3 regions of the Corynebacterium nasicanis genome follow, and region 1 is predicted to be linked to each of the others. Evidence: riboswitches for the same ligand, from Rfam matches in the RefSeq annotation. Region 1 holds a riboswitch; each other region holds the start of a gene.
What was found. Region 1 has a riboswitch for thiamine pyrophosphate ahead of thiM (hydroxyethylthiazole kinase). Riboswitches for the same ligand answer to the same signal wherever they lie in the genome.
Positions count from the first base shown of each region.

Region 2: it holds a riboswitch for thiamine pyrophosphate, as region 1 does, so the genes downstream of both, thiC (phosphomethylpyrimidine synthase ThiC) here and thiM (hydroxyethylthiazole kinase) in region 1, are expected to answer to the same signal.
Region 3: it holds a riboswitch for thiamine pyrophosphate, as region 1 does, so the genes downstream of both, ACFPUZ_RS03265 (3-oxoacyl-ACP reductase) here and thiM (hydroxyethylthiazole kinase) in region 1, are expected to answer to the same signal.

Region 1 is NZ_JBHSQE010000002.1:45,885-55,592, reverse strand. It holds partial or broken gene pflB (formate C-acetyltransferase) at 1-1,741, shown strand, start outside; gene pflA (pyruvate formate-lyase-activating protein) at 1,734-2,597, shown strand; gene ACFPUZ_RS03835 (NAD(P)/FAD-dependent oxidoreductase) at 2,594-3,817, opposite strand; TPP riboswitch at 3,830-3,925, shown strand; gene thiM (hydroxyethylthiazole kinase) at 3,907-4,704, shown strand; partial or broken gene ACFPUZ_RS03825 (bifunctional hydroxymethylpyrimidine kinase/phosphomethylpyrimidine kinase) at 4,707-6,212, shown strand; gene ACFPUZ_RS03820 (class I SAM-dependent methyltransferase) at 6,191-6,781, opposite strand; gene ACFPUZ_RS03815 (magnesium and cobalt transport protein CorA) at 6,796-7,854, shown strand; gene ACFPUZ_RS03810 (saccharopine dehydrogenase family protein) at 7,982-9,079, shown strand; gene ACFPUZ_RS03805 (PaaI family thioesterase) at 9,066-9,515, opposite strand; gene gndA (NADP-dependent phosphogluconate dehydrogenase) at 9,582-9,708, shown strand, end outside.
Region 2 is NZ_JBHSQE010000001.1:207,130-216,837, forward strand. It holds gene ACFPUZ_RS01060 (YifB family Mg chelatase-like AAA ATPase) at 1-107, opposite strand, end outside; gene ACFPUZ_RS01065 (YraN family protein) at 94-465, opposite strand; gene ACFPUZ_RS01070 (DUF2469 domain-containing protein) at 602-907, opposite strand; gene ACFPUZ_RS01075 (ribonuclease HII) at 907-1,530, opposite strand; gene lepB (signal peptidase I) at 1,530-2,210, opposite strand; gene ACFPUZ_RS01085 (ABC transporter ATP-binding protein) at 2,346-4,046, shown strand; gene rplS (50S ribosomal protein L19) at 4,199-4,540, opposite strand; TPP riboswitch at 4,688-4,803, shown strand; gene thiC (phosphomethylpyrimidine synthase ThiC) at 4,799-6,562, shown strand; gene ACFPUZ_RS01100 (thiamine phosphate synthase) at 6,546-7,184, shown strand; gene thiO (glycine oxidase ThiO) at 7,181-8,227, shown strand; gene thiS (sulfur carrier protein ThiS) at 8,230-8,430, shown strand; gene ACFPUZ_RS01115 (thiazole synthase) at 8,434-9,210, shown strand; gene ACFPUZ_RS01120 (ThiF family adenylyltransferase) at 9,211-9,708, shown strand, end outside.
Region 3 is NZ_JBHSQE010000001.1:667,332-677,039, forward strand. It holds gene ACFPUZ_RS03260 (LLM class flavin-dependent oxidoreductase) at 1-642, opposite strand, end outside; gene ACFPUZ_RS03265 (3-oxoacyl-ACP reductase) at 646-1,422, opposite strand; TPP riboswitch at 1,443-1,540, opposite strand; gene ACFPUZ_RS03270 (SDR family oxidoreductase) at 1,638-2,510, shown strand; gene ACFPUZ_RS03275 (L,D-transpeptidase) at 2,515-3,660, opposite strand; tRNA gene ACFPUZ_RS03280 (tRNA-Lys) at 3,927-4,002, shown strand; gene ACFPUZ_RS03285 (hypothetical protein) at 4,044-4,706, opposite strand; gene ACFPUZ_RS03290 (hypothetical protein) at 4,703-4,993, opposite strand; gene ACFPUZ_RS03295 (hypothetical protein) at 4,993-5,268, opposite strand; gene ACFPUZ_RS03300 (glutaminase) at 5,268-6,518, opposite strand; gene ACFPUZ_RS03305 (nicotinamidase) at 6,569-7,123, shown strand; gene ACFPUZ_RS03310 (SixA phosphatase family protein) at 7,128-7,625, shown strand; gene ACFPUZ_RS03315 (HNH endonuclease signature motif containing protein) at 7,737-8,873, shown strand; gene ACFPUZ_RS03320 (DUF305 domain-containing protein) at 8,870-9,469, opposite strand; gene ACFPUZ_RS03325 (DUF3618 domain-containing protein) at 9,474-9,708, opposite strand, start outside.

The DNA of each region.
Region 1 (9,708 bases):
CCATGACGCCGGCTTCTCCGAGCACTGGGCGCGCTACCGCGAGGAGCACGCCGAGCAGATCAAGGCGCTGCGCAAGCTCAAGGTGATGGCGCAGTCCAACGGTTTCGACATCTCCGGGCCCGCGACCACGGCGCAGGAGGCCGTGCAGTGGACCTACTTCGGTTACCTGGGGGCCGTGAAGTCCCAGGACGGCGCGGCCATGTCCATCGGCCGCCTGTCGAGCTTCTTCGACATCTACTTCGAGCGGGACCTGGCCGCCGGCATCCTCGACGAGGTGGGCGCCCAGGAGATCATCGACGCCCTGGTGATCAAGCTGCGCATCGTGCGTTTCCTGCGCACCATCGACTATGACCAGATCTTCTCCGGCGACCCTTACTGGGCGACCTGGTCGGATGCGGGTTTCATGGACGACGGCCGCCCGCAGGTGACCCGAACCTCCTTCCGCCTGCTGCAGACGCTGCGCAACCTGGGTCCGGCGCCGGAGCCGAACATCACCATCTTCTGGGACGACGCCCTGCCGGAGGGCTACAAGGAGTTCTGCGCCGCGATCTCCATCGAGACCTCCTCGCTGCAGTACGAGTCGGACAAGCAGATCCGGGACCGCTGGGGCGATGATTCCGCCATCGCCTGCTGCGTCTCGCCCATGAAGGTGGGCAAGCAGATGCAGTTCTTCGGCGCCCGCGTCAACGCCGCGAAGTCGCTGCTCTACGCCATCAACGGTGGGCGCGACGAGGTCAGCGGGCGGCAGATCGTCGAGGGGCACGCCCCCATCGAGGGCGACGGCCCGCTCGACTTCGACGAGGTGTGGGAGCGCTACGAGGACATGCTCGACTGGGTCATCGGCACCTACGTCGAGGCCCTCAACATCATCCACTGGTCGCACGACAAGTACGCCTACGAGGCCATCGAGATGGCCCTGCACGATTCGGACATCATCCGCACCATGGGCTGCGGCATCGCCGGGCTGTCCATCGTGGCGGACTCACTGTCCGCGATCAAGCACGCCGAGGTCTACCCCATCCGGGACGAGACCGGCCTCATCGTCGACTACCGCACCGAGGGCGCATTCCCCGTCTACGGCAACGACGATGACCGCGCCGACGACATCGCCGCCACCATCGTCCACACGGTCATGGCCAAGATCCGGGAGATCCCGCTCTACCGCGACGCGATCCCCACGCAGTCGGTGCTCACCATCACGTCGAACGTCGTTTACGGCAAGGCGACGGGCAACTTCCCCTGCGGCCACCGGGCGGGCACGCCCTTCGCGCCGGGGGCCAACCCCACCAACGGCGCCGACAATCACGGCATGGTCGCCTCCATGCTGTCCGTCGGCAAGCTCGACTACAACGATGCCCTCGACGGCATCTCGCTCACCAACACCATCACCCCCTCCGGGCTGGGCCGCACCAAGGCCGAGCAGGTCAGCAACCTCGTCGGCATCCTCGACGCCGGGTTCATCATGGACGAGAACTAGGAGAACCCTGCCATGTCCACCAAGACCTTCGCCGAGCGCATGGCCGACATGAAGGCCGCGCGCGCCTCCAACAACATGGAGTCCGGCCTCTACCACGCCAACATCAACGTCCTCGACCAGTCGACGCTGGAGGACGCGATGAACAACCCGGAGAACTACCCCAACCTCACGGTGCGGGTGTCCGGTTATGCGGTCAACTTCGTCAAGCTGTCGAAGGAGCAGCAGCGCGACGTCATCTCCCGGACCTTCCATCACGGTGCCTGAGGACGGCGTCACCGGCGTCGTCCGCCTCTCCCCCACGGTCGGTGAGCGGGTCCGCGGGGTCGCCGCCGGCATCGGGGGTACGGCCGGGGAGCTCCCCCGCCCCGAGCTTCTCGACGCCCGCGTCACCGGCGACGTCGCCCTCGTCCACTCCTGGGAGATGGTCACCGCCGTCGACGGCCCCGGAACGCGGATGACGCTCTTCCTCAGCGGCTGCCCCCTGCGGTGTCTCTACTGCCACAACCCCGACACGATGGAGATGCGCACCGGCACGCTCGAGCGCGTCGAGGACGTGGTCAAGCGGATTCTGCGCTACCGCCGGGTCTTCCAGGTCACCGGGGGCGGGTTGACGATCTCGGGCGGTGAGCCGCTCTTCCAGCTCGCCTTCACCCGGCGGGTGCTCGCGGAGGTCCACGCCGCGGGGGTGCACACCGCGATCGACACCAGCGGTTTCCTCGGGGCCCGCCTCAGCGATGCGAACCTGGACAACATCGACCTCGTGCTTCTCGACGTCAAGTCCGGCGACGAGGACACCTACCGCCACGTCACCGGACAGCCCCTGCAGCCGACCCTCGACTTTGGCGACCGGTTGGCCGCGCTGGGGAAGCCGGTGTGGGTGCGTTTCGTGCTCGTGCCGGGGCTCACCGATGACCCGGAGAACGTGGCCCGGGTGGCGGACGTCGTCGCCGGCTGGCCCAACGTGGAGCGCGTGGAGGTGCTGCCCTTCCACAACATGGGCGCCGACAAGTGGCGGGAGCTGGGCCTGCGCTATGACCTGGCAGACACCAAGCCGCCGACCAGCGCCTCCCTGCGCACCACCCGGCAGGCCTTCCGCGAGCGCGGGATCGAGACCTACTAGCGCAGCGGGTCGAAGGGCCGGATCGCCGGGTGGGTCTCACCGGTGTCGATGAGCTGGGCGAGGAACTTCCCCGTCGCCGGGCCGAGGACGACGCCCCACATGCCGTGCCCGCCCGCGACGTAGACGTTCTCCGTGCGGGTGCGGCCCACCAGGGGTCGGCCGTCCGGGGTGACGGGGCGGGACCCGACCCACTCGTCGCGACGCTCGTCGAGGTCCACACCCGTCATAACCTTCCGCGCCTGGTTGACGATGGCCTCGATCCGCCGCGGGTAGAGAGGCTCGTCGGGGCGGCGGAACTCCATGGTGCCCGCGATGCGGAATCGCCCCTGGTAGGGCGTGCACGCCATGCGGTGTTGCGGCAGGTAGACGGGGTGCTCGGCGGGCTGCGCGGTCTCCACCGTGAAGGAGTAGCCGCGCCCGGCCTGGACGAGGGTGCGCACCCCGTGCGGGCGGGCGAGGGCGGAGAGCCAGGCGCCCGTGGCGATGACCGCCGCGTCACAGTCGAGCCGCTCCCCGGTGGCGAGCACCACGGCGTCCCCGTGGACACTCACCACCTCGGCATCCGTACGGATCTCCGCCCCGCGCTCCGCCACCGCCCGGCCGAGCGCGGCGACGTAGGGTCCCGGCTCGATGAAGCGCTGCCCGTCGAGGCGGTAGGCGCAGGTAATGGCGTCGGACAGCATGGGCGCCAGGGACTGCACATCCTCCAGCGGGGTGAGCGGGGCCTCCTGGCCGTGGCGGACCGCGCCCGCCACCTCCCGGAGGAAACCGGCGGCCTGGGACTCCTCCTCGAAGCCGATGACGAAGGGGCCCTGCCGAGTCCAGGCGTCGACACCGCCGAGTGCGAGTTCGTCGAAGGCCGCGAGGGCCTCCAGGTCGATGGGGGTCAGATCCGCCATGGTGGCGTCCCACGCGCGGGCGGTGGCCTGCGCCATGAAGCGGGCGAGGAAGGCCCACAGCTGGGGATCGAAACGCAGGGGCATGGACAGGGCCGCGTCGGCGTCGAGAAGCGCCGTGGGGCCGTAGCGCCACAGGCTGGGGTCCGAGAGCGGGATGGTCTTGGCCGGGGCGAGCCAGCCGGCGTTGCCCCACGAGGCGCCGGCGGCGACGCCCTCCTTGTCCAGGACCGTGACCTGGTGACCGCGTTCCTGCAGGTGCCAGGCGGTGGCGAGGCCGACCATGCCGGCTCCGACGACGATGATTCTGCTCATACCGCCTATGGTAATCTTTGTCACATCGACATGGGGTGCGCGGACGTCGCGCTGAGATCACACCCACCGAACCTGCTCTAGTTAGCACTAGCGAAGGGATTGTCATGAGTTTTCTCGATCTGCGGGATGAGCTGCGCGCCGCCGCGCCGCTCGTCCAGTGCCTGACCAACTCGGTCGCCATGCCGCTGAGCGCCAACGTGCTGCTCGCCGCCGGGGCCTCGCCCGCGATGATCGACACGCCCGAGGAGGCCGGGGACTTCGCCGCGCTGGCCTCCGGGGTGCTCCTCAACGTCGGCACGCCCACCGCGGAGCGCTACACCGCCATGCGCGAGGCGGTCCGCGGCGCCACGGCGGCCGGCACCCCCTGGGTCATCGACCCCGTCGGGGCCGGCGTGCTCGCCCACCGCACCTTCTTCGTCGACGCGCTTCTCGACGCCTCCCCCACCGCCCTCCGCGGCAACGCCTCCGAGATCTCCGCGCTGGGCGGCACGGGCGCGGGCGGGCGGGGCGTCGACGCGGCCGACACCGTCGAGCAGGCCCTGCCCGCCGCCCGGGCGCTGGCGGAACGCACCGGCGGGGTGGTGGCGGTCTCGGGACCGGTGGACCTCATCGTCTCCGCGGGTCGCAGCACGTGGCTGACCTCGGGCGATCCGCTGCTCACCCTGGTGAGCGGCACCGGCTGCGCGCTCGGCGCGTTGTGCGCGGCCTACCTGGGGCTGGGTGCCGATCCGCACGACGCCGTCCTGGCCGCCCACGCCCACACGGGTGCCGCCGCCCAGCTCGCCGCCCGCTCGGCCACCGGTCCGGGCGGGTTCTCCACCGCGTGGCTCGACGCTTTGCACCACCTCACCTCCGCGGAGATCGCGGACCTCGTCTCCTGGAAGGACCCCTCATGATCCCCCGCATTCTCTCCATCGCCGGCACCGACCCCACCGGCGGCGCCGGTGTGCAGGCGGACCTCAAGTCGATCTCCGCGGCCGGAGGCTTCGGTATGGCGGTGGTCACCGCGCTGGTCGCGCAGAACACGCAGGGGGTGCGCTCGGTGCACACCCCGCCGATGTCCTTCCTCCGGGAGCAGCTGGACGCCGTCTTCGACGACGTCGCGGTCGACGCCGTGAAGATCGGCATGCTCGGCGACGTGGAGACGGTCGCCGAGGTCACCCGCGCCCTGTCGGACCATGAGGTCGCCCACGTCATCCTCGATCCCGTCATGGTGGCCAGCTCCGGCGACCGGCTGCTCAACGAGGACGCCGAGGCCGCCGTGCGGGAGCTCGTGCGCCGGGTGGACGTGATCACCCCCAACCTGCGCGAACTGGCGGTGCTGTGCGACATGGGGATGGCCACCACCCTCGAGGAGGGCATCGAGCAGGCACTAGGCCTGGCCGCCGACACCGGCACCGTGGTCATCGTCAAGGGTGGGCACCTGACCGGTCCCGAGGCGGACAACGCGGTCGTCTCGCCGGACGGCACGGTGCACCGGGTGCCCACCCCGCGTATCGACACCAAGAACACCCACGGCACCGGCTGTTCCCTGTCCGCCGCCCTGGCCACCCGGATCGCCCGCGGGGACTCGGTCGCCGAGGCCCTCGAGTGGTCCACCCGCTGGCTCCACGAGGCCATCCGCCACGCCGATGACCTTCAGGTCGGCCAGGGCCACGGGCCCGTCGACCACTTCCACCGGGCCCGTCGCCTGGAGGCGGCGGCCTCCACCACCCCGTGGGCCCCGCGCACGGACGTGCCCGCCCCCACCCCGCACCTCGCCCCGGCGGGCCCGCACACGCAGGCCATGTGGGAGGCCACGGGAGAGATCTGGAACGAGATCATGGATCTCTCCTTCCTCCGCGAACTGGCCGACGGCACCCTGCGGCACGCCGATTTCGCCTTCTACCTGGATCAGGACGCCCAGTACCTCAACCGCTACTCCCGCGCCCTGGCGCTGCTCTCCGCCACCGCCCCGGAGCAGGAGGGCCAGACCTTCTGGGCGGAATCCGCCCGCGAGGTGCTCGAGGGCGAGGCCCAGCTGCACCGGGACTGGCTGGGCGGCAACGACATCAGCGTCACCAGCCCCTCCCCCGTCACCCTGGGCTACACCAACTTCCTCGTCGCCTCCTGCGCCGTGGAACCCTATGTCGTCGGCGCGGCGGCCGTGCTGCCGTGCTTCTGGCTCTACGCCGAGATCGGCATGGAGCTGGCCCGGTCGAATTCACCCGCGCACCCCTACCACGCCTGGCTGTCCACCTACGGCGGCGAGGAATTCAACGCCGGGGCGCGCCTGGCCATCGAGCACACGGAGCGCGCCCTGGAAGCCGCCTCCCCCGCGCAGCGCGAGCAGGCGATGACCGCCTACCTGCGGGCCTGCCTCTACGAGCGGGAGTTCTTCGCTCAGGCCGACCGGGCCTGGTAGAACAGCGCCACGAGGAAGTCGGAGTCCTCCGTGAAGGGGCGCAGGTCCCACGTGGAGAACACGTTCTCCGGCTCCAGTCCGGCCTGCGCGGCGGTGGCCATGAAGTCATCGAAACCCCAGCCGCGTCCGGCCCCGAACCCGGCGATGAAGCGCCCGCCGGGGCGCAGGGCCCGGGCGATGTTCTCCAGCGCCCCCGCCCGCCCGGCGGGGTCGAGGAATCCCATGACGTTGCCGGCGGAGAACGCCAGGTCGACGTCCCCGGGCAACGGGTCCGCGCACACGTCGCCGACCTGGAAACTCGCCCCCGGGTACCGACGCCGGGCGTGTTCAACGAGCACGGGATCGATGTCCACACCCACCACCTCATGACCGCGTTCGGCCAGGTAGCCGCTCACGCGCCCCTGCCCGCAGCCGACGTCGAGGAGGCGGGAGGCGCGGGGGACGAGGGCGTCGATAAGCCGGGCCTCGCCGTCGATGTCCTCGCCCCGCTCGATCATCGCCTCCCAGCGGCGGGCGTAGTTCTCCGAGTGCTGGGGATTCCGGGTGGTGATATCTTTCCACGTCGCCATGCGACCAGTATAGGATCAGCCAGGTGCTCACCCCTTTCGACCGCGCCCGCCGGGCGCCCGACCGGAGCCGCCTCAAGGTCCCGGTCGAACGCGCCATCGACCACTGCCGCGTCTTCATCGACGGGGTCCGCCTTCCGGGTGAATATATCCCTTCCTCGGCGCTCAACGAGGTCCGCGAGCACGGCCGCGGCTTCGTCTGGCTCGGCCTGCGGGAGCCCGACGCCCAGCAGATGGAGAAGGTTGCCGACCAGTTCGGCATCCACCCCCTCATCGTCGAGGACGCCGTCACCGCCCATCAGCGCCCCAAGGTCGAGCGTTACGATGACCAACTGTTCCTGGTCGTCCGCTCCATCCGTTTCCGCGCGGAGGCCTCCGAAACCCGCGAGATCATCTCCACCGGCGAGGTGCAGATGCTCATCGGCCCGGACTTCATCATCACCGTCCGCCACGGCGCGGAGCTCCCGGAGCTTTCCGACGTCCTCGAGGAGCGGCCCGAGCTCGTCGCCCTCGGCCCCGCGTCCCTGGCCTGGCGGGTGGCCGACCACCTCGTCGACGAGTACGGGCGCATCGCCGCCCTCCTCGAGCAGGAGGTCGATGACCTGGAGGAGAACGTCTTCACCCCCGGCTCGCGCCTCAACATCGAGCAGATCTACATGTACAAGCGCGAGATCCTCGAGATGCGCCACTCCACCGACCCCCTCGCCCCGGCGCTGCGGGCGCTCATCGCGGACAACCGCGACATCCTGGGCAAGCAGCTGCGCAGCTATTTCCGCGACGTCCTCGACCACGAGATGGCCGTGCGCGACCAGATCGCCGGCTACGACGAGCGCCTCTCCGCGCTCATCGACGCCTCCGTGGCCAAAATCACCATGCAGCAGAACACCGACATGCGCACCATCTCCGCCGTAGTGGGCATGGCGGCCGCGCCGACCCTCATCGCGGGCATCTACGGCATGAACTTCCGCCACATGCCGGAGCTCGACTGGGAGTACAGCTACTACGTCGTCCTCGGCGTCATCGCCTTCATCGTGGCGCTGATGTTCTGGTGGTTCCGCCGCAACAACTGGCTCTGAGGCATATCACGGCAGCGATATCACGGCAGGCATAGGTCGAGTAGGCGGCCCGCGCGACCCGTGCTCCTCTCGGCCTAGACCTGCCACGCTATCCATGACGAGATATGCCTTTCGGTAGCCTGGCGCCATGAACGCCCCCTCCACGTCTGACATCCTCCTGTTCGGCGCCACCGGTGTCGTCGGCCGCCTCACCGCCCGCTACCTCATCGACCACGACGTCATCCTCGCCGGCCGAGACAGGCGGGCCCTCGAGGAGCTGCGCGACGAGCTCAACCCGGACTGGCGGATCGCCACGGGCGACGCCCATTCGGCGGCGGACATGGCCGCCCTCGCCGCGCAGGCGAAGGTGGTCATCAGCTGCGTGGGCCCCTATTCGAGGCTGGGCTGGGAGATGGTCAACGCCTGCGCGGAGCACGGCACCGACTACGTCGACCTGTGCGGCGAGGTGCCCTTCATCCGGCGGGTCATCGACACCCACCACGGCACCACCACGGCCCGCATCGTCCCCTCCTGCGGCTTCGACTCCGTCCCCTCGGACATGGGTGCCTTCGCCCTGCGGGAGCACGCGGGTGAGCCGCTGGACACCGTGACGATGGTCGTCGAGAAGCTCAAGGGCGGGCTGTCCGCCGGCACTCTTGACTCGATGCGGGAGGTCTCCGCGCAGGCCCGCGCCGACCGCAGCGTGGCCCGCAACCTGCATCACCCCTACTCCCTCTCCCCCGTCCCTTCCGCGGAGCCCTGGCTGGAGGGGAAGGACCTCGAGGTCACCCGGCTGGCCGACGGGCGCTGGGCCGGGCCGTTCTTCATGTCCATGTTTAACACGCGGGTGGTGCGGCGATCCAACTCGCTGCGCGGGGAGCGTTTCACCTACCACGAGCGCTGGGCCACCCGCACCCGCCTCGGGGCCTGGGCGCTGGCCGGGATGACGGCCGCGGTCTTCGCCGCCTCGCAGAAGCCGATCCTGCGGCGCTTCGTCCCGGGCCCCGGGAAGGGCCACTTCCGCTTCACGCACGAGGGCGTGACGGAATCCGGGAGGAAGGTCGCCTGCACCGTCGCCGCCGATGGCGATCCCGGCTACGTGGTGACGGCCATGATGCTCGCCGAGGCCGCCCTCACCCTGCTGGAACACCCCGGCGAGGGCGGGGTGTTCACCCCGTCCACGGCGCTGGGCACCCCCTACCTCGCGCGGCTGCAGGCGAAGGGGATGAGTTTCACCTGCTCATGACCATCGTGCGCAGGGTGGTGCGGGCGACGACACGCCCCTCGTTGCGCATGATGACCTCCCACAGCTGGGTGCGCCCGCCCAGCTGCAGCGGGGTGGCCTCCGCCTCGATGATCCCCTCGCGGACGGCCGCGATGAAGTCGGTGTCGTTGTTGACCCCCACCACCGGCGCCCCGGCCGCCGCCACGCCCGCCAGGCTGCCGACGGATTCGGCCAGCGCGCAGAACACCCCGCCGTTGACCAGGCCCACCGGCTGCAGGAGGTGCGGGCCGACGGGCAGCTCGGCGCGGACCCGGCCGTCGGCGATCTCGGTGTAGCGGACACCCAGGTGGGCGGAGAGGCCGACGTCGCGGGTGTTGACCGTCTCCAGGGTCTGCGCGTCCAGGGATTTCCCGGTCCCGGCCAGGCGGAAGAGGTCGGTGTACTTGAGCTCGCTCATGGCGGACATCCTAGCCTGCCGGGTCCATCCGACGGCGGCGATCAGCGGTGTCTACACTCATGAGCCATGAGCACCCCTGAGAATCTCGCCCACATCGGCGTCGTCGGCCTCGCTGTCATGGGCTCCAACCTCGCCCGCAACTTCGCCCACAAGGGTCACACCGTGGCCGTGTACAACCGCTCCCCGGAGAAGA
Region 2 (9,708 bases), on a different contig from region 1:
CCGACGAGGTGGATGCCCGGCAACCCGGGGCCGACGTTCACCTCGACGGTGACGGGGTGGGCGGTCACCCCGTCGAGGGCGATGGTGCGGGCTCTACCGAGCGCCATGCTCGACCCCCTCGTAAAACTCCACGTCGAAGCCGTGGCGGATGGTGGTGAACACGAGGACGTCGAAACGCACGCGGACGTGCTCCCGGCCGTCGAGCCACCGGGCGGCGGCGCGGCGGATGCGGGCCAGTTTGCGGCCGGTCACCGCCTCCGCGCCCCCGAAGCCGCGACCGGAGCGGGTCTTGACCTCGACGAACACGATCGTGCCGTCCGGTTCCCGGCAGACCAGGTCGAGCTCGCCGACGGGATAGGCGACATTGCGGTCGAGGACCTCCGCCCCGCGGTGGCGGTAGAAGGCGGCGGCCTCGGACTCTCCCAGCCGGCCGAGCCGGGTGCGACGTTTCTGGGCAACGGACATGTGATTCCCCCCTGGAATTGGTGTGGTGACTCCAGGGTGGGCGTCGAGAAGCGGGAAGAAAAGTGCAGACAAGAAGAATGGCCCCGGATCTGTGGATAACTCGAGTTATCCACAGGCGGGGCCTGTGCCGATTTGACTATTCCGGCAGAATGAGGTCCGGCTTGTCCAGCTCCTCGATGTTGACGTCCTTGTAGGTGATGACACGGACGTAGCGCACGAAACGGGCGGAACGGTACATGTCCCAGACCCACGCATCGGACATGCGGACCTCGTAGTAGACGTCGCGGCCGTCGGTGTGCGGGATGAGCTCCACGGCGTTGGCCAGGTAGAAGCGGCGCTCGGTCTCCACGACGTAGGAGAACTGGCTGACCACATCCCGGTACTCGCGGTACAGGGAGAGCTCCACCTCTGCCTCGTAGTTGTCGAGTTCCTCAGCGCTCACTACTCACTCCTCACATGCTCAAGCCAGTCGTCGTGGGCCTTCACGACGTTGGCGTAAGTGTATCGGTGCTCACGCGTCGCCCCGTGCTGACGCACCGCAGCCATGTGCGCCTTCGTGGAATAGCCCTTGTGCGACGCCAGTCCGTAGGCGGGATAGCGGGCGTCCATCTCCACCATGAGCCGGTCGCGGGTGACTTTCGCCAGGACACTGGCCGCGGAAATAGCGCGCACGTGCGCGTCCCCGCCGAGTACCGGCAGGTGGGGGACGTCCAGACCGGGGATCTTCCAGGCGTCGGTGAGGACATATCCGGGGCGCACGTCCAGGGCAGCCACCGCGCGGCGCATGCCGGAGATGTTGGCGTGCTGGATGCCGCGGGCGTCGATGGCCGTCGCGGAGATGCTCACCACCGACCACGCCACGGCGGCCTCGATGATCCGCGGGTAGAGCCGCTCCCGCCAGGCGGGCGTGAGCTTCTTCGAGTCGGTCAGTTTCTCCAGCCCCGGCAGCTCCCCCGGCGGCAGGATGCAGGCGGCGACGGTGAGTGGCCCGCAGCAGGCGCCCCGCCCCGCCTCGTCGACGCCGGCGACGGGGCCGAGACCGCGGGCGTCGAGAAGCTCCTCCACTACCCCTGGATCGCGGGGTCGGCGACACCGCCGATGCGGTTGAACGGGAAGATGATGAACTGGACCTTGCCGCGGATGTTCTCCTCCGGGATGGTGCCCTGGTGCTCATCGCCCAGGTGGGCGCGGGAATCGGCGGAGTTGGTGCGGTTGTCGCCCATCATGAAGTAGTTGCCTTCCGGCACGGTGAGCGGTCCGAAGAAGGGGCCGCCGCAGGCCTCGGAGCCGGTCGCCGGATCCACGGGATACGCCAGCGGAGTCAAGGTGTAGGACTGGTCGACGGGCGCCCCGTCCACCATCACCGCCGGGTCGCCGGCCTGGCAGGACACCGTCTGCCCGCCGGTGGCCACGATGCGCTTGACCAGGTCATTCTCATCGGGCGCGACGAGTCCCACATAGGAACCGACGTTCTGCAGCGCGCGGACGACATCGTTGTGCGATCGCTGCGACACGAAGCCTTGATTCCAGGAGTCGGTGCCCTTGAACACCACGACATCCCCCGGCTCGGGATCGCTGAAGCGGTAGCTGATCTTGTCCACGAAAATGCGGTCGCCCGTGCACCCGGCACAGCCGTGCAGCGTCGGCTCCATCGACTGCGAGGGAATCATGTACACCCGCCCGACGAACGTCTGAATGAGGAAGATCGCCAGCAGCGTCACCGCGATGACCACCGGAATCTCGATGTACCACGGCGCGGACTTCTTCTCCGCCCCGCTTGCCGACGCCGCCGTCGACCCCGTCGACTCCTCGTGGTTTCTCTCCGCATCAGTCACGGGGTCCGAGCCTAGCAGCCGGGCACGGGCCTAGACTGGATCGACATGAACTCCCCTGCCTTCCGCACGTTGCTGGCCATGCTCGCCCACCACAAGGCGGCGCTGACCGTGGCCGTGGTGCTCTCCCTGGTCGGCTCCGGACTGGGGCTGGCCCAGCCACTGGTGATCAACCGGCTCATCACCACCGTCGGGCAGGGGCCCATCGCCCACCTGGCGTGGATCCTCGTGGCGCTGCTCGTCGTGTCCTCCGTACTCGGCGCGCTGCAGTCCTACCTGCTCACGGTCACGGCGGAATCGGCCGTGAAGGCGACGCGTTACGATCTCATCGGCCACCTCCTGCGCCTGCCCATCCCCGTCTACGACCGCCACCGCACCGGCGACCTGGTCACTCGCCTGGGCTCGGACACCACCATCATCCGTGCCGCCTTCACCGGCGGACTGGTCAGCGCGATCGGTGGTGTGGCGACGATGATCGGCGCGATCGTGCTCATGGCCATGGTCGATGTCTTCATGCTGGCCCTGGTCATGGCGGTGGTGACGGTGACGCTGCTGGCCGTCATCGGCTCCTCGACACTCATTCAGCGTTACACCAAACGCGCCCAGCAGGCCGTCGGCGATCTCGGCGCCGGCATGGACCGCGCCCTCGTCGCGGTGCGCACGATCCGGGCCTCCGGCGCACAGGACTCCGTCGAAGCCACCCTGCGTGCCGACGCCGACAACGCCTGGCTGCAGGGCGTGCGCATCGCCCGCGTCGCCGCCCTCATCTTCCCCGCCGCCGGGCTGGCCATGCAGGGATCCTTCCTCCTCGTCCTGGGCCTCGGCGGCGCGCGCGTGGCCGCCGGCACCATCACCGTCGCCGACCTGGTCACCTTCGTGCTCTACCTGTTCATGGTGTCCATGCCGCTGGGCGCCATCTTCAGCGCCATCACCACCATCCGCCAGGCCATGGGTGCCATCGAACGCATCGAGCAGGTCATGGGCGAGGAGAAGGAGTCCGAGACCGGAACCACCGCCCGCCCCTCCGGGACCGTGCGTTTCGACGACGTCTCCTTCTCCTACACCGACGACACCCCCGTCCTCTCCGACGTCTCCGTGACCATCCCCGCCGGCACCAAGACCGCCATCGTCGGCCCCTCCGGCTCCGGCAAATCAACCATGCTGGCGCTCATCGAGCGCTTCTACGACCCGAATTCCGGCCGACTGTGGCTCGGCGACCAGGACATGGCGGGGTTGACGCGGGCGTCGGTACGCGACATCGTCGGCTACGTCGAGCAGGAGGCCGCCGTGCTGGCCGGCTCCGTCCGCGACAACCTCCGCCTGGCCACCCCGAACGCGACCGACGAGCAGTGCTGGTGGGCACTCGACCAGGTCAACCTGCGCGAACGCATGGAGGAGGCCGAGGGCCTGGACACCGAACTCGGCGACCGCGGCCTCACCCTCTCCGGCGGCCAGCGCCAGCGCCTCGCCCTCGCCCGCATGCTGCTCATGGATTCGCCCATCCTGCTTCTCGACGAACCCACCTCCGCCGTCGACTCCCACAACGAGCAGCTCATCCTCGACGCCATCGCCGCCTCGGCCGCCGACCGCACCCTCGTCGTCGTCGCGCACCGCCTCTCGACCGTCACCGACGCCGACCAGATCATCGTGCTTGCCGACGGCCGCATCTCCGCCGTCGGCACCCACACCTCTCTCATGGAGTCGAGTGAGCTGTACCGCGACCTGGCCTCCCGGCAGCTGCTGGCGTAGGGCCCGCCCCCGACCCCAGCAATGCGCAAACCCCGGGTCCCGTCTTGCGACGGAACTTCCGGGGTTCACTTCCTCACCCTGACTTTCGTCCGGTGAAGCAATATCTAGACTGTAACCCACGCCACAGGCGTGAGTCAATAGTCCGGCGAAACTTAGCGCTTCTCCTTGATGCGGGCTGCCTTGCCGCGCAGCTCGCGCAGGTAGTACAGCTTCGCACGGCGGACGTCGCCGCGGCGGGTGACCTCGATGGAGGCGATGTTCGGGGAGTGGACCGGGAAGGTACGCTCCACGCCGATACCGAAGGAGACCTTACGGATGGTGAAGGTCTCGCGGATGCCGGAGCCCTGGCGACGGATGACGACACCCTTGAACAGCTGGGTGCGCTCCGTCGAGCCCTCGATGACCTTGACCTGGACGTCGAGGGTGTCACCGGCACGGAAGGCCGGGATGTCGTCGCGCAGCTGTGCGGCGTCAACCTTGTCGAGAATGTTCATGCGACATGTTCCTTTTCAGTTCTGGACAGAGGACCCTGGCGGCTTCTTCCCTGGTGGGACGCTCGACCGGTTCGTGCCCGTTACATACAACCCGCCTAGTCTCCCACACCGCCCACCCCCGTGCAAAACCTCCGGTGGTACGATGACCGACGACCCCACGGGCGCCTGAGGCATCGGGCTGAGATTGCGCTGTTGTAGCCGCGCAAGCACCGTTTGAACCTGTCCGGTTAGTACCGGCGAAGGAAGAGAGGCGAGGCTGTGCAGCCCACCCATCACTCCACTGAGATTCACCCGAAGCACCGATTCGCACCCGTCGAGAAGAACGGTCTGAGCGTCCCGGAGACGGAGATCCACCTGGACGACTCCCCCACCGGCCCCAACGAGCCTTTCCGCGTCTACCGCACGCGCGGGCCGGAGTGTGACGTCACCGTCGGCCTGCCGGCGCTGCGGGCCGAGTGGATCGCGGAGCGGGGGGACGTCGAGAAGTATGAGGGCCGCCCGCGCAACCTGGCCGATGACGGCAAGACGGCGACCCGGCGCGGCGAGGCCTCGGCCGAGTGGAAGGGCGAGAAGCGCCCGACGCTGCGTGCGCTGGAGGGACAGCGGGTGACGCAGATGCACTACGCGCGGCAGGGCATCGTCACGAAGGAGATGGAGTTCGTCGCGCTGCGCGAGCACTGCGATCCGGAGTTCGTGCGCGCGGAGATCGCGCGGGGCCGGGCGATCCTGCCGAACAACATCAACCACCCGGAGTCGGAGCCGATGATCATCGGCCGGAAGTTCCTCACGAAGATAAACGCGAACATCGGCAACTCGGCCGTGAGCTCGTCGATCCAGGAGGAGGTGGAGAAGCTGCGCTGGGCGACCCGCTGGGGCGCGGACACGGTCATGGACCTGTCCACCGGCAATGACATCCACACCACGCGCGAGTGGATCATCCGTAATTCGCCGGTGCCCATCGGCACGGTGCCGATCTACCAGGCCCTGGAGAAGGTCAACGGCATCGCCGAGGACCTCACCTGGGAGATCTTCCGGGACACCGTCATCGAGCAGTGCGAGCAGGGCGTCGACTACATGACCGTCCACGCGGGCGTGCGCCTGCCCTTCATCCCGCTGACCACGGAGCGGGTGACGGGCATCGTCTCGCGCGGCGGGTCGATCATGGCGGGCTGGTGCCTGGCGCACCACAAGGAGTCCTTCCTCTACGAGAACTTCGACGAGCTGTGTGAGATCTTCGCGCAGTACGACGTCGCCTTCTCCCTCGGCGACGGTCTGCGCCCGGGCAGCCTCGCCGACGCCAACGACGACGCCCAGTTCGCCGAGTTGAAGACCATCGGCGAGCTCACCCGCCGGGCCTGGGAGTATGACGTGCAGGTCATGGTGGAGGGTCCGGGACACGTGCCGCTCAACATGATCCAGGTAAACAACGAGCTGGAGCAGGAGTGGGCCTCCGACGCCCCCTTCTACACCCTCGGCCCGCTGGTCACGGACATCGCTCCGGGTTACGACCACATCACCTCCGCCATCGGCGCCGCGCACATCGCCATGGGTGGCACCGCGATGCTGTGCTACGTCACCCCGAAGGAGCACCTCGGTCTGCCGAACCGCGATGACGTCAAGACCGGCGTGATCACCTACAAGCTGGCCGCGCACGCCGCGGACGTGGCGAAGGGCCACCCCGGCGCGCGGGACTGGGATGACGCCATGTCGAAGGCGCGTTTCGAGTTCCGCTGGCACGACCAGTTCGCCCTCTCGCTCGACCCGGAGACGGCGCAGGCCTACCACGACGAGACCCTGCCCGCCGAGCCGGCGAAGACCGCCCACTTCTGCTCCATGTGCGGCCCGAAGTTCTGTTCCATGCGCATCAGCCAGGACATCCGCGACACCTTCGGCGCGAAGCTCGGCCTGCCCCAGGTGGGTGCGCCGGAGGCGGAGGACGGGATGCGTACCATGTCGGAGGAGTTCCGCAAGCGCGGTTCCCATGTCTATCTCGAATCGGTGAATGATGCGTCCCTCCCTTGACCTGCGTTGCTACCTCGTGACCGGCTCCGGCACCCGCGAGCACATCCTTGAGGTGGTGCGCGAGGCCGTCGCCGGCGGCTGCGGCACGGTGCAGGTGCGCAGCAAGCCGATCGACGCGCTCGATCTCTACGAGCTCACCGCGGACATCGCCCGGGAGGTCGGTGACCGGGCGACCGTGCTTATCGACGACCGCGTCGACGTCGCCCTCTCCCTCATGCGGCAGGGCCTGCCCGTCCACGGCGTGCACGTCGGCCAGACGGATCTGCCGGTGGCGCAGGTCCGCGACCTGCTCGGGCCGGACGCGATCATCGGCCTGACCACGGGCACTCGAGCGATGGTCGAGGCCTCCAACGAGCTCGGCGACCTCATCGACTACATCGGCGCCGGCCCCTACCGCCCCACCCCGACGAAGGACTCCGGCCGCCCGCCGCTGGGTCTCGCGGGCTACCGGGAACTCACGGCGCTGTCGCGGGTGCCCGTGGTGGCCATCGGTGACGTCACCGCCGACGATGCCGCCGACCTGGCCGCCACCGGGGTCGCCGGCCTGGCCGTCGTGCGTGGGCTCATGAACGCCGACGATCCCCGCGCCTACGCCGCCCGCCTGGTGGCGGGTTTCGAGTGATCACCGTCGTCGGTGGCGGGCTCATCGGCCTGGCCACCGCGCTGCGTCTGGCCGACCGCGGGCACGAGGTCACCCTGCAGGACCCGGCGCCGGCCTCCGGGGCCACCCACCACGCCGGCGGAATGCTGGCCCCTGTCGCCGAGGTGGTCTACCGGCAGGAGCCCCTCTTCCCCCTCATGCTGCGCTCGGCGGAGCTGTATCCGGGGTTGATGGGGATCGTCGAGAAGCACACGGCCCTGCCCACCGGCTACCGCACGGAGGGCACCCTCGTGGTGGCGGCCGACCGGGCGGATGCGACGCACCTGGCGGAGCTGGCCGAGTACCAGGCCGGGCACGCGATGAGCGCCGAGCGGCTGCCCCTGCGGCAGGCCCGCGCGCTCGAGCCCGCCTTGTCCCCGCACCTGGCCGGCGCGGTGCACATCCCGGGTGATCACCAGGTCAACCCGCGGCTGTTCGCCGCCGCGCTTCTCGACGCCCTCACCGCCCTCTCCGTGCCCATCGTCCGCACCCAGGCCGACACATTGCCCGCGGGCCCGGTCATCCTGGCCAACGGCCTCGGCGCCGGCGCGCTCTACCCCGGCCTCAAGCTGCGCCCGGTCTACGGCGACATCCTGCGCCTCGGGGTGCCGACGCACCTGCGGCCGCTGCTCACCCGGGTGGTGCGCGGCTTCGTCGAGGACCGCCCCGTCTACCTCATCCCGCGCACCGACGACACCATCGCCATCGGCGCCACCTCCCGCGAGGACGACCGCCCGGTCCCCCGCACCGGCGCCGTCCACGACCTGCTCCGCGACGCCGGCCGCCTCGTCCCCGGCATCGAGGAGTGCGATTTCCTCGAGGCCACCACGGGTGCGCGCCCGGGCACGCCGGATGATCTTCCGTACCTTGGAAAGGTGAACGAAAACCTCATCGTCTCCACCGGGTACTTCCGCCACGGCATCCTGCTCACCGCGCTGGCCGCCGACGTGGCCGTCCACCTGGTGGAGGGCACCGACCCGGGCATCGACCTCGCGGCGTGCGACCCGCACCGACACAAGGAGTGACCATGAACCTGACCGTCAACAACGAGCCCGTCGAGACCTCCGCGACCACCCTCCTCGGCCTCGTCGAGGAGACCCTCGGCGAGCTGCCCGCCGCCGGTGTGGCCGTGGCCGTCGACGGCGATGTCGTCCCCCGTTCCGCGTGGGACCGCCCGCTCAGCGAGGGCATGACCGTCGACATTCTCACCGCAGTCCAGGGAGGCTGATCCATGCTCACCATCGCCGACCGCACCTTCGACTCGCACCTCATCATGGGCACGGGCGGGGCGACGTCGATGTCCCTGCTGGAGGAGTCACTGCGCGCCTCCGGCACCGAACTGACCACCGTGGCCATGCGCCGCCACGCCGCGGGCACCGGGGAATCCGTCTTCGACCTGCTCCAGCGCCTGGACATCGCCCCGCTGCCCAACACCGCCGGGTGCCGCACCGCACGCGACGCCGTCATCACCGCGCGGCTGGCTCGCGAGGCGCTGGGCACCAACTGGGTGAAGGTCGAGGTCATCGCCGACGAGCACACCCTGCTTCCCGACGTCGTCGAGCTCATCGACGCCTGCGAACTCCTCGTCGCCGAGGGCTTCGTGGTGCTCGCCTACACCTCCGACGATCCGGTCGTGGCCCGGCGCCTCGAGGACGTCGGCTGCGCGGCGGTCATGCCGCTGGGCTCGCCGATCGGCACCGGCCTGGGCATCCTCAACCCGCACAACATCGAGCTCATCTGCTCGCGGGCCGGCGTGCCCGTGCTTCTCGACGCCGGCGTCGGCACCGCCTCCGACGCCGCCCTGGCCATGGAGCTCGGCTGCTCCGGAGTCCTCCTCGCCTCCGCCGTCAACCGCTCCCAGGACCCGGTGGCGATGGCGACCGCGATGAAGCACGCCGTCGAGGCCGGGCGCCTGGCCGCCGGTGCGGGCCGCATCCCACGCCGCGAGCACGCCGTGGCCTCCTCCAGTTTCGACGGCCTGGTGTCCTGGTCGGATCAGGTGCTGTAGATGGATGATTCCGAGCTGCGCCGCGTCGCCCGCCAGCTGGCCCTGCCCGGCTACGGTCCGGCCCAGCAGCAGGCGCTTGCCGACGCCCACGTCCTGGTCATCGGCGCCGGTGGCCTCGGCTGCCCGGCCATGCAGTCCCTCGCCTCGGCGGGAGTCGGCCACATCACCGTCATCGACGACGACACCGTCGACATCACCAACATCCACCGCCAGATCCTCTTTGGCGCCTCCGACGTCGGCCGGGTGAAGGTCGAGGTGGTCGCCGAGCGCCTGGCCGAGCTGCAGCCCGGCATCACGGTGACGGCACTCAACGAGCGGCTGACCGTGGGCAATGCGGTGTCGCTGGTGGGATCGGTGGATCTCGTGGTCGACGGTTCCGACTCCTTCCAGACCAAGTACCTCGTCGCCGACGCCGCCGAGATCACCGGCACCCCGCTGGTGTGGGGCACCGTGCTGCGCTTCCACGGGGATGTGTGCCTGTTCACCTCCGGGCCCTCC
Region 3 (9,708 bases), on a different contig from region 1:
CGGTTCGGAGGCCCCGGCCTGGAAGAGGACGGGGCGGCCCTGGGGGCCGGCCGGGATGTTGAGCGGACCGGCGACGGAGAAGTAGTCGCCGGAGTGGGAGGGCGTCGATAGGCGGGAGGCATCCGCCCAGGAGACCTCGCACACCACGGCGTCGGCCGGGAAGGAGTCCCACAGCTGGCCCAGCACCCGGATGAATTCGTCGGCGCGCGCGTAGCGCTCGGCGTGCGGCGGGAGGGCGTCCATGCCGTGGTTGCGGGCTTCGTCGTCGCCCATGGAGGTGACCACGTTGATCCCGGCGCGGCCGCCGGAGATGTGGTCGAGGCTGGCCATGAGGCGGGCGGCGTGGAAGGGCGGCCAGAAAGTGGCGGAGATGGTGGTGACCAGCCCGATCCGCGAGGTGGCGCGCGCCAGGGCGGTGAGGGTGGTCACGGGTTCCAGGAACCAGGCCGGCCCGCCGCCGACGCCGCCGATGGCCGCGGACTGGCCGTCGGCAAGAAAGAAGGCGTCGAGCTTGCCGCGCTCGGCGATCTGCGCCAGCTCCTCCCAGTACGTGATGTCCCCGAGGCGACCCACCGAGGAGTCGGCGGCCCGCCACGCGGAGGTGTGGTGCCCGGCGGCGAAGGCGAAGAGGTTGAGGTGCACGGATCAGTCCTTGACCAGACCGCCGTCGACGACCAGGTTCTGGCCGGTGACAGACCGCGCCCACGGGGAGGCGAAGAAGAGGATCGCGTCGGCGAATTCCTCGGGGGTGGTCACGGACTGCAGCGGGGTGCCGGCGGCGATGAAGTCGAAGACCTCGTCCGGGGTGGCGGCGGAGGCGTCCGTCTTGCGCAGCAGGCCGCCGGAGAGCATGTTGACGGTCACGCCGCGCGGGCCGAGGTCGGCGGCCAGGGTGCGGGTGAGGGAAAGGAGGGCGGCCTTGGCGGCGGTGTAGTCGTGGTAGGGCACGACGGGGTACTGGAAGAGGTTGGTGCCGATGGTGATGATCCGGCCCGAGCCGAATTCGTCGAAACCGGCCAGCGCTGCCTGCGTGACGTTGAGGGTGCCCTGGACGGCGCCGGAGAACTGGGACTCGAAACGCTCGTAGGCGATGTCCTCGGCCTTGGGGCGGGCGTCGCCGTCGAAGGAGAAGTCGATGAGGGCGTTGGAGACGACGGTGGTGACGGGGGCGTCGAAAAGCTCGCGTGCCTGGGCGAACAGGGCGTCGACCTGTGCGCGGTCGCGCACGTCGGCCTGGATGGCCACCGCGCGGCCGGGATGCTTCTCGACGATCGCCTCCGCCGCCTCCGCCGAGGAGAAGTAGTTCACCACGACCTTGGCCCCCTCCCGGAGGAAGGCCTCGGTGACGGCCTTGCCCAGGCCGCGGGCGCCGCCGGTGACCAGGACGATCTGCTCGTTGAGGGGGGTTGCGTTGATGCTCATGTGGGTGCCTTTCACAGGAAAAGGCGAAGGAGGGACATTCCCTTCGCCAGTGCTAACTGGATCAGGTTCGACGGGTATGTTCTCAGCTGCCTTGCGGGCGGCACCCCGTGTCACGTGTCCGCCACCTTAGCAAACGTCCGGCGGCGCCCGGCCGCGCATTTCCGTACCCTCGGAAACAGATCAGATGCACGCACGCTAATGAAAGGTACTTCGACATGGACCCCCGCACCCTCTACCCCACCATCGACCCGCCGCAGCAGACCCAGCCCCACCCGGGCCTGGACGCGAAGCTGGAACCGAAGGCCGACCTCGGCCTCGAGACCTACCGCGGCAGCGGCCGCCTGCAGGGCCGCCGGGCGCTCATCACCGGCGGCGATTCCGGCATCGGCGCGGCCGTCGCCATCGCCTACGCGCGGGAGGGCGCCGATGTCGCCATCTCCTATCTGCCGGAGGAGGAGATCGACGCGCAGAAGATCATCCAGGCCATCGAGGACGCAGGCCAGCGGGCCCTGGCGCTACCTGGCGACCTGTGCGAGCTGGAGCAGTGCGAGAAGATCGTCGCCGACACGGTCGCGGCCTTCGGCGGCCTGGACATCCTGGTCAACAATGCCTCGCGCCAGATCTGGCACGACGGGATCGGGAACATCCCGGACGAGGATTTCGACGCCACCATGAAGTCCAACATCTACTCCTCCTTCCGCGTCACCAAGGCGGCGCTCCCCCACCTGGAGCCGGGCTCGGCGATCATCTTCACCTCGTCGATCCAGGCGTACCAGCCCTCCCCGCACCTGCTCGACTACGCGCTGACGAAGGCCGCGCAGAACAACCTGTCCAAGGGGTTGGCCGAGCAGCTGGCGCCGGAGGGGATCCGCGTCAACGCCGTGGCCCCGGGGCCGGTGTGGACGCCGCTGCAGCCCTCCCACGGGCAGCCGCCGGAGAAGATCGACGAGTTCGGCCAGCACACGCCGCTCGGGCGCGCCGGTCAGCCGGCGGAGCTGGCGGGGGCGTTCGTGTTCCTCGCCTCGGATGAGGCGTCCTTCGTCATGGGTGAGACCCTGGGCGTCACCGGCGGTACGCCGACGCCCTGACCTGCTAGCTCTGCTGGCCGGAGACGTTGCCCTTCTTCCACGTCTCCCACGGGATGTTCCAGTCGCCCAGGCCGTCATAGCCCGAGAGGGTCCCGCCGACGGTGTTCTGTACGAGGACCGGGTCCCCGCGCTTGACGGTGTTCTGGAACCACTGCGCGGCCTCGTTGGTCACGTTGATGCAGCCGTGGGAGACGTTGCGGTAGCCCTGATCGCCCACCGACCAGGGGGCGCCGTGGACGTAGATGCCCGACCAGGACATCTGCGTCGCGTACGACACCGGCGTCTTGTAGCCGCCCTGGTCATAGGCCAGCCCGTAGGACATCGAGTCCATGACCATCGACTCCAGCTGGTCGCCGATGATGTACGTGCCGTTGGGGGTGGCCCAGCGTGCGGTGTCGCGGCCCAGGGAGACCGGGATGGTGCGCAGGGCCTCGCCGTTGCGGTAGACGGTCATGGTTTTGGTGGCGTCGTCGACGATGGTGCGCACCTCATCGCCGATGCTGAAACTCATCGCATTGTCCTGGGAACCGTAGGTGCCGCCCCCGAGGTCCGTGCCGTAGAGATCCGCCTCGACCGTCACCTTCGTGCCCGGTTCCCAGAACTCCGCCGGCCGCCAGCGCAGCTCCGAGTTGTTCAGCCAGTAGAAAGCGCCCTCCACCTGCGGTGACGTAGTGATCGTGATGGCGTCCTGCGCGGCCTGCCGGTCCTGGATGGCGGTGCCGAAACGCATCGTGATGGTCTGCGCGACACCCACCACCGCGCCTTCGAGGGGAGCCAGGGCCACCCCGGCGGTCGCCAGCGGACTCGGCGTGTGGAACACCGTGGTCGTCTTCTGCCCCGCCCGGTCCTCCGCGAGAATCGTGTACGTCCGGTTGTAGCCCAGCACCTCCGTCGTCTTCCACGACTTCTGGTCCTTGGCCAGCTCCGACTCCACGACCTTGCCGTCCTGGTTGGTCATGGTGACCTTCTTCAGCCCCTCGGGCGAGGTCACGGTCACCGGCTCGGAAGGATCGACCTCCTTCGCGCCGTCCTTGACGGACACCTTCATCGGCTGCGGAGCCTGCGACTCCTCCGCCTCGACCGTCTCGCTTATCGACGCCCGTTCAATCGTGCACGCCGTCAGCGTCCCCGACGCCACTGCAGCAGCCATGACCAACACGGCACCCCAACGACGGGGGGCAATCAACAACGACACGTGCAACCTCTGAACTCTTCCGGCGGTGTTACTTAGACACCGTAAACTACCGCCACACTACTTCCCCCCGCACACATGTCTCGAATCCGACACATCACAGTGTGGCAACACTCAGATAAACGCCAGATGACCAGGCGATTTTGTAGGTTGCACGATAGCCTGTTATATTTTTCTTCGTTGCCCGGACAGCCCGACACACAGGGTCCAGAAGGAAAACACCAGCGCCATTAGCTCAATTGGTAGAGCAACTGACTCTTAATCAGTGGGTTCGGGGTTCGAGTCCCTGATGGCGCACCATATCACCCCCGCCGGTACCCCCGGCGGGGGTACTTCTTTGCCTACACCAGTGCCACGATACCGAAGGCGGTCAGCGCCACGGCGACGATGTAGCCGGCGAGTTTGACCACCAGCTCGCGGTTGTTGCGCATCCACTCGAAGGCCCGCCCGAACACCGAGTAGGGGTAGGCGCGGACCAGGCCGACGAACACCGCCGAGAGGGTCGGCAGGCTGAGCGCGAGGCTGGCGTAGACGACGAGGCCGACGTAGCGGATCGCCGCGTGGTAGTCCCCCGCCGAGAGGAAGGCCAGGCCGGTGAAGAAGGGAATGGAGGTGGCGGACTGGGCGAGGCCCAGGATGAAACCCACGAGGACTGTTTTCGCGGAGGGCGCCTGCAGGGGCGCGAGGATCCGGCGGACGAGGGGGGAATCGCCGCTGCCGTTGCTGCGCACCGTGCCCACGAGGGTGAGCACGCCCGTGGCGATGAGCAGGATGCCGAAGACCGGGGAGTCCAGGGCCTTCTGCACGAGGTCGCCCAGGCCGTCGAAGACGACCATGGTGATCACGGAGAGCAGGAAGACGCCGAACCAGTCGCCGAGGATGAGGAGGGTGACGATGCGTCGATAAGCAGCGTTGCGGGGCAACATGACGCCGAGGGCGACGATGACGCCGATGAGCAGGGCGTTGAGGGAATCCAACAGCCCGAAAGATACCGCCTGAATCATCCTTCGACACTACCCCGGCGCCAGGTCCACACCGAGGCGAGCGCTCCCAGCACCGCCGCGACCGCGGCGCTGATCGTCAGCCAGGGAACGCCGGGGGCGATCTCGTAGATCACCGCCGCGCCGTCGAGGCTGGACAGCGGAGTCAGGGGCACGAAACGGTGCAGGAGAAAGCCGATCGACAGACAGGTGACGGGGAAGGCGACCCAGAACCAGGGGGAGGGGCGTCGATAAGCGGTCGTGGCGACCATGACGACGATGAGCAGGGCGAACAACAGGGAGATGACCATCAGCGCCGCCCTGTCCGCCAGGTCCACACGGACAGCGCCGCGCCGAGCAGCGCCACAATCGGCCAGGCCGTGGTGGTGAGGTTCCACACGAAGAAGTCCATGACCTGCGGCCCGAAATCCGCCCAGAACATGAGCGTCGAACCGACGGCCAGCGCCGTCACGGGGAAGACCACCCAGAACCAGGGGAAACCGCGCCCGCCGCCGGCGAAGCGCGGAGCGACGGCGAACACCGCCACGACCACGACGAAGGCCACTCCGAAAACGAGCCAGGCCATCAGACGGCGTCCACCGTGTCGGCGTGGGTGCCGTCGGAGAATTCGAGATCGGTGACCACACCCTCCGGGTCGTAGATGGCGCAGTCGAAACCACCCTCGCGCAGGCGTCGCAGGCCCTCCTTGACCATGCGGCGGCCCATGCGGTTGAAGGAGGTGACGCGGGAGACGTCGAGAACCAGCTCGCTGCCGCCGAGGGTGTGGGTGGTCAACTGGTGGAGGATGTTCTCCGCGGCGGTGAAGTTGATGGTGCCCTGCAGGCGGATGATCGTCTGGTCGCCGTCGCGGGTGATGGAGCGCACGCCCGGGACGGAATGCTGGTCGGAGGACATGAGGTGCAGGCCCATGTCGCGGGAGAGGTGCTCGAAGATCTTCACTCCCCGCACGGAGTTGCCCTGCGAGTCCAGGCGCGGGGAGAACGTCGCGATACCCAGCTGACCCGGCAGCGTCCCGATGAGCCCACCCGCCACGCCCGACTTCGCGGGGATGCCCACCCCGGCCATCCACCGGCCCGCGCCGTCATACATGCCGGCGGAACTCATGACGGCAAGGGTGAGGCGGCAGGCCTCCGGGTTGAGGATCCGCTCCCCCGTCACCGGCTGGACACCGCCGTTGGCGAGGGTGGCGGACATGACGGACAGGTCCCGCGTGGTCACCAGCGTCGAACACTGGTGGGTGTAGGACAGGACGGCGTCATGGGCGTCATCCCGGATGATGTCGTAGCTGCGCAGCATGTGCGCGATGGAGAGGTTGCGGTCCGCGCCGGCCAGCTCGGAAGCGGAGAGCTCGGCGTCGATGTGCAGTTCCCGGCCGGCGAGGCGGGAGAAGAGGTCACGGATCTTCTCGACGCGATCCGCCACGCTCGAATCCTCCCCGTTGATGAGCTGGTTGACCGCGATGGCACCCGCGTTGATCATCGGGTTGACCGGGCGCTTGTCGTTGGCGTCGAGGGAGAGCTCGTTGAAGGCCTCCCCGGAAGGCTCGAGGCCGACGACGTCGAGCACCGCCTCCGGGCCCAGCTCCTGCAGGGCCAGGGCGAAGACGAAGGGCTTGGAGATCGACTGGATCGTGTACTCCACCTCCGCGTCGGGGCCCGCCGAATACACATGCCCGGACGCGGTGCACAGGGCGATGGCCAGGCGGTCGGGATCGGCCTCGCCCAGCTCGGGGATGTAGTCGGCGACCTCGCCCCCGTCGTCGTCGGCCACGTGCTCGAGAATCTCCTCGAGATACTCCGGGATCGGCATTTTCATGCGCCCGAGCCTACCGGTCGGCCCCCGGGGCGGGCGCCTAAGCTGAGGCCATGAAGACCGCACTCCTCATTGTCGACGTCCAGAACGACTTCTGCCCCGGCGGCTCCCTGGCCACGCAACGGGGAGCCGAGGTCGCCCAGCTCATCGGCGCGCACCAGGACACCCAGTCCGCGCGCTACGCCCACACCGTGGCCACCCAGGACTGGCACATCGACCCCGGCACCCACTTCTCCGCGGAGCCCGACTACCTCGACACCTGGCCCGTGCACTGCGTCGCCGCCTCGGAGGGGGCGGCCCTGCACCCCGGCGTGCGGGCCCCGCTCATTGAGGCCTTCTTCCGTAAGGGCGAGTACTCCGCCGCCTACTCCGGTTTCGAGGGCGCCGCCGACGGCGTCGGGCTGGCGGAGTGGCTGCGGGAGCGCGGGGTGGACAAGCTCGACGTCGTGGGCATCGCCACCGACCACTGCGTGCGCGCCACGGTGCTCGACGCCCTCGAGGAAGGCTTCGAGGTGCGGGTGCTCACCGACCTGTGCGCGCCCGTCGACGAGGCCCGCGGCGAGGCCGCTCTGCAGGAGCTCGTGGCGGCCGGTGCGCAGTTAAGCTGAGGGCATGAGCCACCGCCTGATCATCATGCGCCACGCGAAGTCCTCCTGGAAGGAACCGCTGCCCGACCACCAGCGCCCACTGAACAAGCGGGGGCGGCGCGATGCCCGGGCCGCCGGCGAGTGGCTGGCAGAGCACATCGGCGACATTGACCGCGTCCTCAGCTCGACCTCGACGCGCACGCGCCTGACCTTGGAACGCACCGGCATCAGCGCCGGCAAGGTGAGCTTCCACGACGGCCTCTACGGCGGCACGACCGAGGACGTCCTGCGGCTGCTGCGCCCCCTTCCCGAGACCGTGGGGACGGCGCTGGTTCTCGCCCACTGGCCCGGGGTGGAGGAAGCCGTGCGCGAACTGGCGGTGCGCGACGACAACCCCGGATGGCAGGGTATCGACACCAAATTCCCCACCAGCGCCCTCGCCGTCCTCGCCGTCCCCGGTCCGTGGGCCGAGCTGGCACCCGGCTCGTGCCGGCTCGAGCACTACGTGGTTCCGCGGGGTTAGGCAAACGGTAGGGCGGCAGATATCGGCGTTTCTGTGGATAACGGGTAGTTGTCCACAGGCTGCGGTGCGTGCTTCTCGACGCCTGCGTGTTTCCGGTTTAGTGTCCGGGGCATGAACACCCTCGACGCGCTGGCAGCCCTTAGGGCCATGACCGTCCTGGAGGACCTTTCCTCCCAGGCGGTCACCCGCGCGCAGCTCGATGCCCTCGGGGTGCGGGATGCGTTGTTGTGGGAGAAGCTGGCTGTCACCTACTACGGGGCAACGAGGTACAAGAAGCTCCAGCAGGCCGCACGGGTGGCGGCCGCTGAGTTGTCGTTGGACGCGGTGATCGTCATCGAAAAACACCTCCGCTCCCTCCTCCGGGGTGCCTCGGTGACGGTGGAGGAACTCCGCGTGCAGCTGTGCGGTTTACGCGGCACCGTCGCGGAGATCGACCGGGCCGCAGCCACGAAGGTCCGCGACCTCAACCGCACGGTCAAGGACGCCGCAGCGAAGGCCTACGGCAAACGCGCCCTACGCGGGGGCAAGAACACCGACGGCCACGGCATGCGGACCTTCACCGTCACCCGCCCCGAACGGGAAATCTCGGCCATGCTCTCCTACCTCACACCGACGGCTTCTGCATTGCGGGCAGCGGATAAGGGACTAAGCCACGAGCAGGCCATGGCCGACGCCCTCTACACCCACCTCATGGGCAGCACCGGGAAGGCCGCCAACCAGCCCTTGGCCCCGCATGTCGTCATGGCCGTACCCGACTACGCGAAGGTGTTGCGCCGTGAGGGTGATGACACGGTCTTCGGGCTTACCGATGGCACCACCATCACCGGAGCAGAACTGGTGGCCCATGAGATGGCCACCCACGGGTTCGTCGGGATCTACGACCCGGTCGAAGGCCCGGTCGATCTCTACCGGGACCAACGCAGTGCCACTTTCAAGCAGCGCATGCTCCTGGCCGCGGAGACGATCCTCTGCCCGGTGCCGGGGTGTACGACGGCGGCGGATTTCTGCCAGGTGCATCACCTGGAGGCCTGGAAGGAGGGCGGGGAGACCAACATCAAGAACATGTCGATGGCCTGCAAGGTGCACAACGCGCGTAACGATGATGACCCCGACGCCCCGCCCCGCCACGGACGCCTGGAACGCCACCCGGGTGGGGTGCTGCATCACCCACCTGATGGTGGGCCACCGAGGGCCAACATCCACCCCATCCGGAAACTCTCCGCCATGGGGCTCCTCAACAACGCCTAAGGCGTCGGCACGCCCCCGTACATGTGCTCCATCTCGCGCATCTCGGCGGTCTGCACCTCGACCATCTCCGCTGCCATCTCCTGCAGCGGAGCGTATCCGCCGTTGTCCACCTGATCGCGGGTCATGGCGATGACCTCGGCGTGGTGGAAGTGCATGAGCTCGAGGAAGCGGGTGCGCAGCTCCTCGCCCTCCAGGGCCGCGTAGGAATCAAAGACCCCGGGCGAGACCATGCCGTTGGCGATGTGCCGGGAGTGCATCGTCATGTCCGCGTCGATGCCCCACTCGTCGGCCCAGGCGTTCATCTGCTCGTTCTCGCGCTGCTGGCCGTCGCGGATGCGTTCGGCGAGGTCGCGGACCTCCGGGTCGTCGACAGTCGAGGCGAGGAGGACCTCCGCCATGTCGATGGCCTGCTGGTGGTGCGGGACCATCATCCCGAGGAAATGGACGTCGGTGTCGTTGGCCTCGGCGGGCATGGCCGCGGTGCGCTCTGAGACCATCTGCTCGGAGTCGGCGGGGGTCGACGGCGCCGGGGAGCACGCGCCGACCAGGAGGGCGGCGGTGAGGAGGACGGCGGCGTCGATAAGCGGTCGACGCATGGATTTAAGACTGGCCGGCGAGGAGGCGCTGGATCTCGCGCAGATCCTTGGTGCGCTTGCGGTTGCGCAGCACGACGAGAGTCACCAGACCGACGACAGCCAGGCCGACACCGGCGAGCACCTTCTGCACCTGCGGGTCCTGCAGCTTGGCCTGAGCCTCACGCTGCGCGTCGGCGGCGAGGTTCTGCGGCTTGGTGCGGGTGGCCAGCTCGTCGAGGGTGCTGGCCAGCTGGCGACGG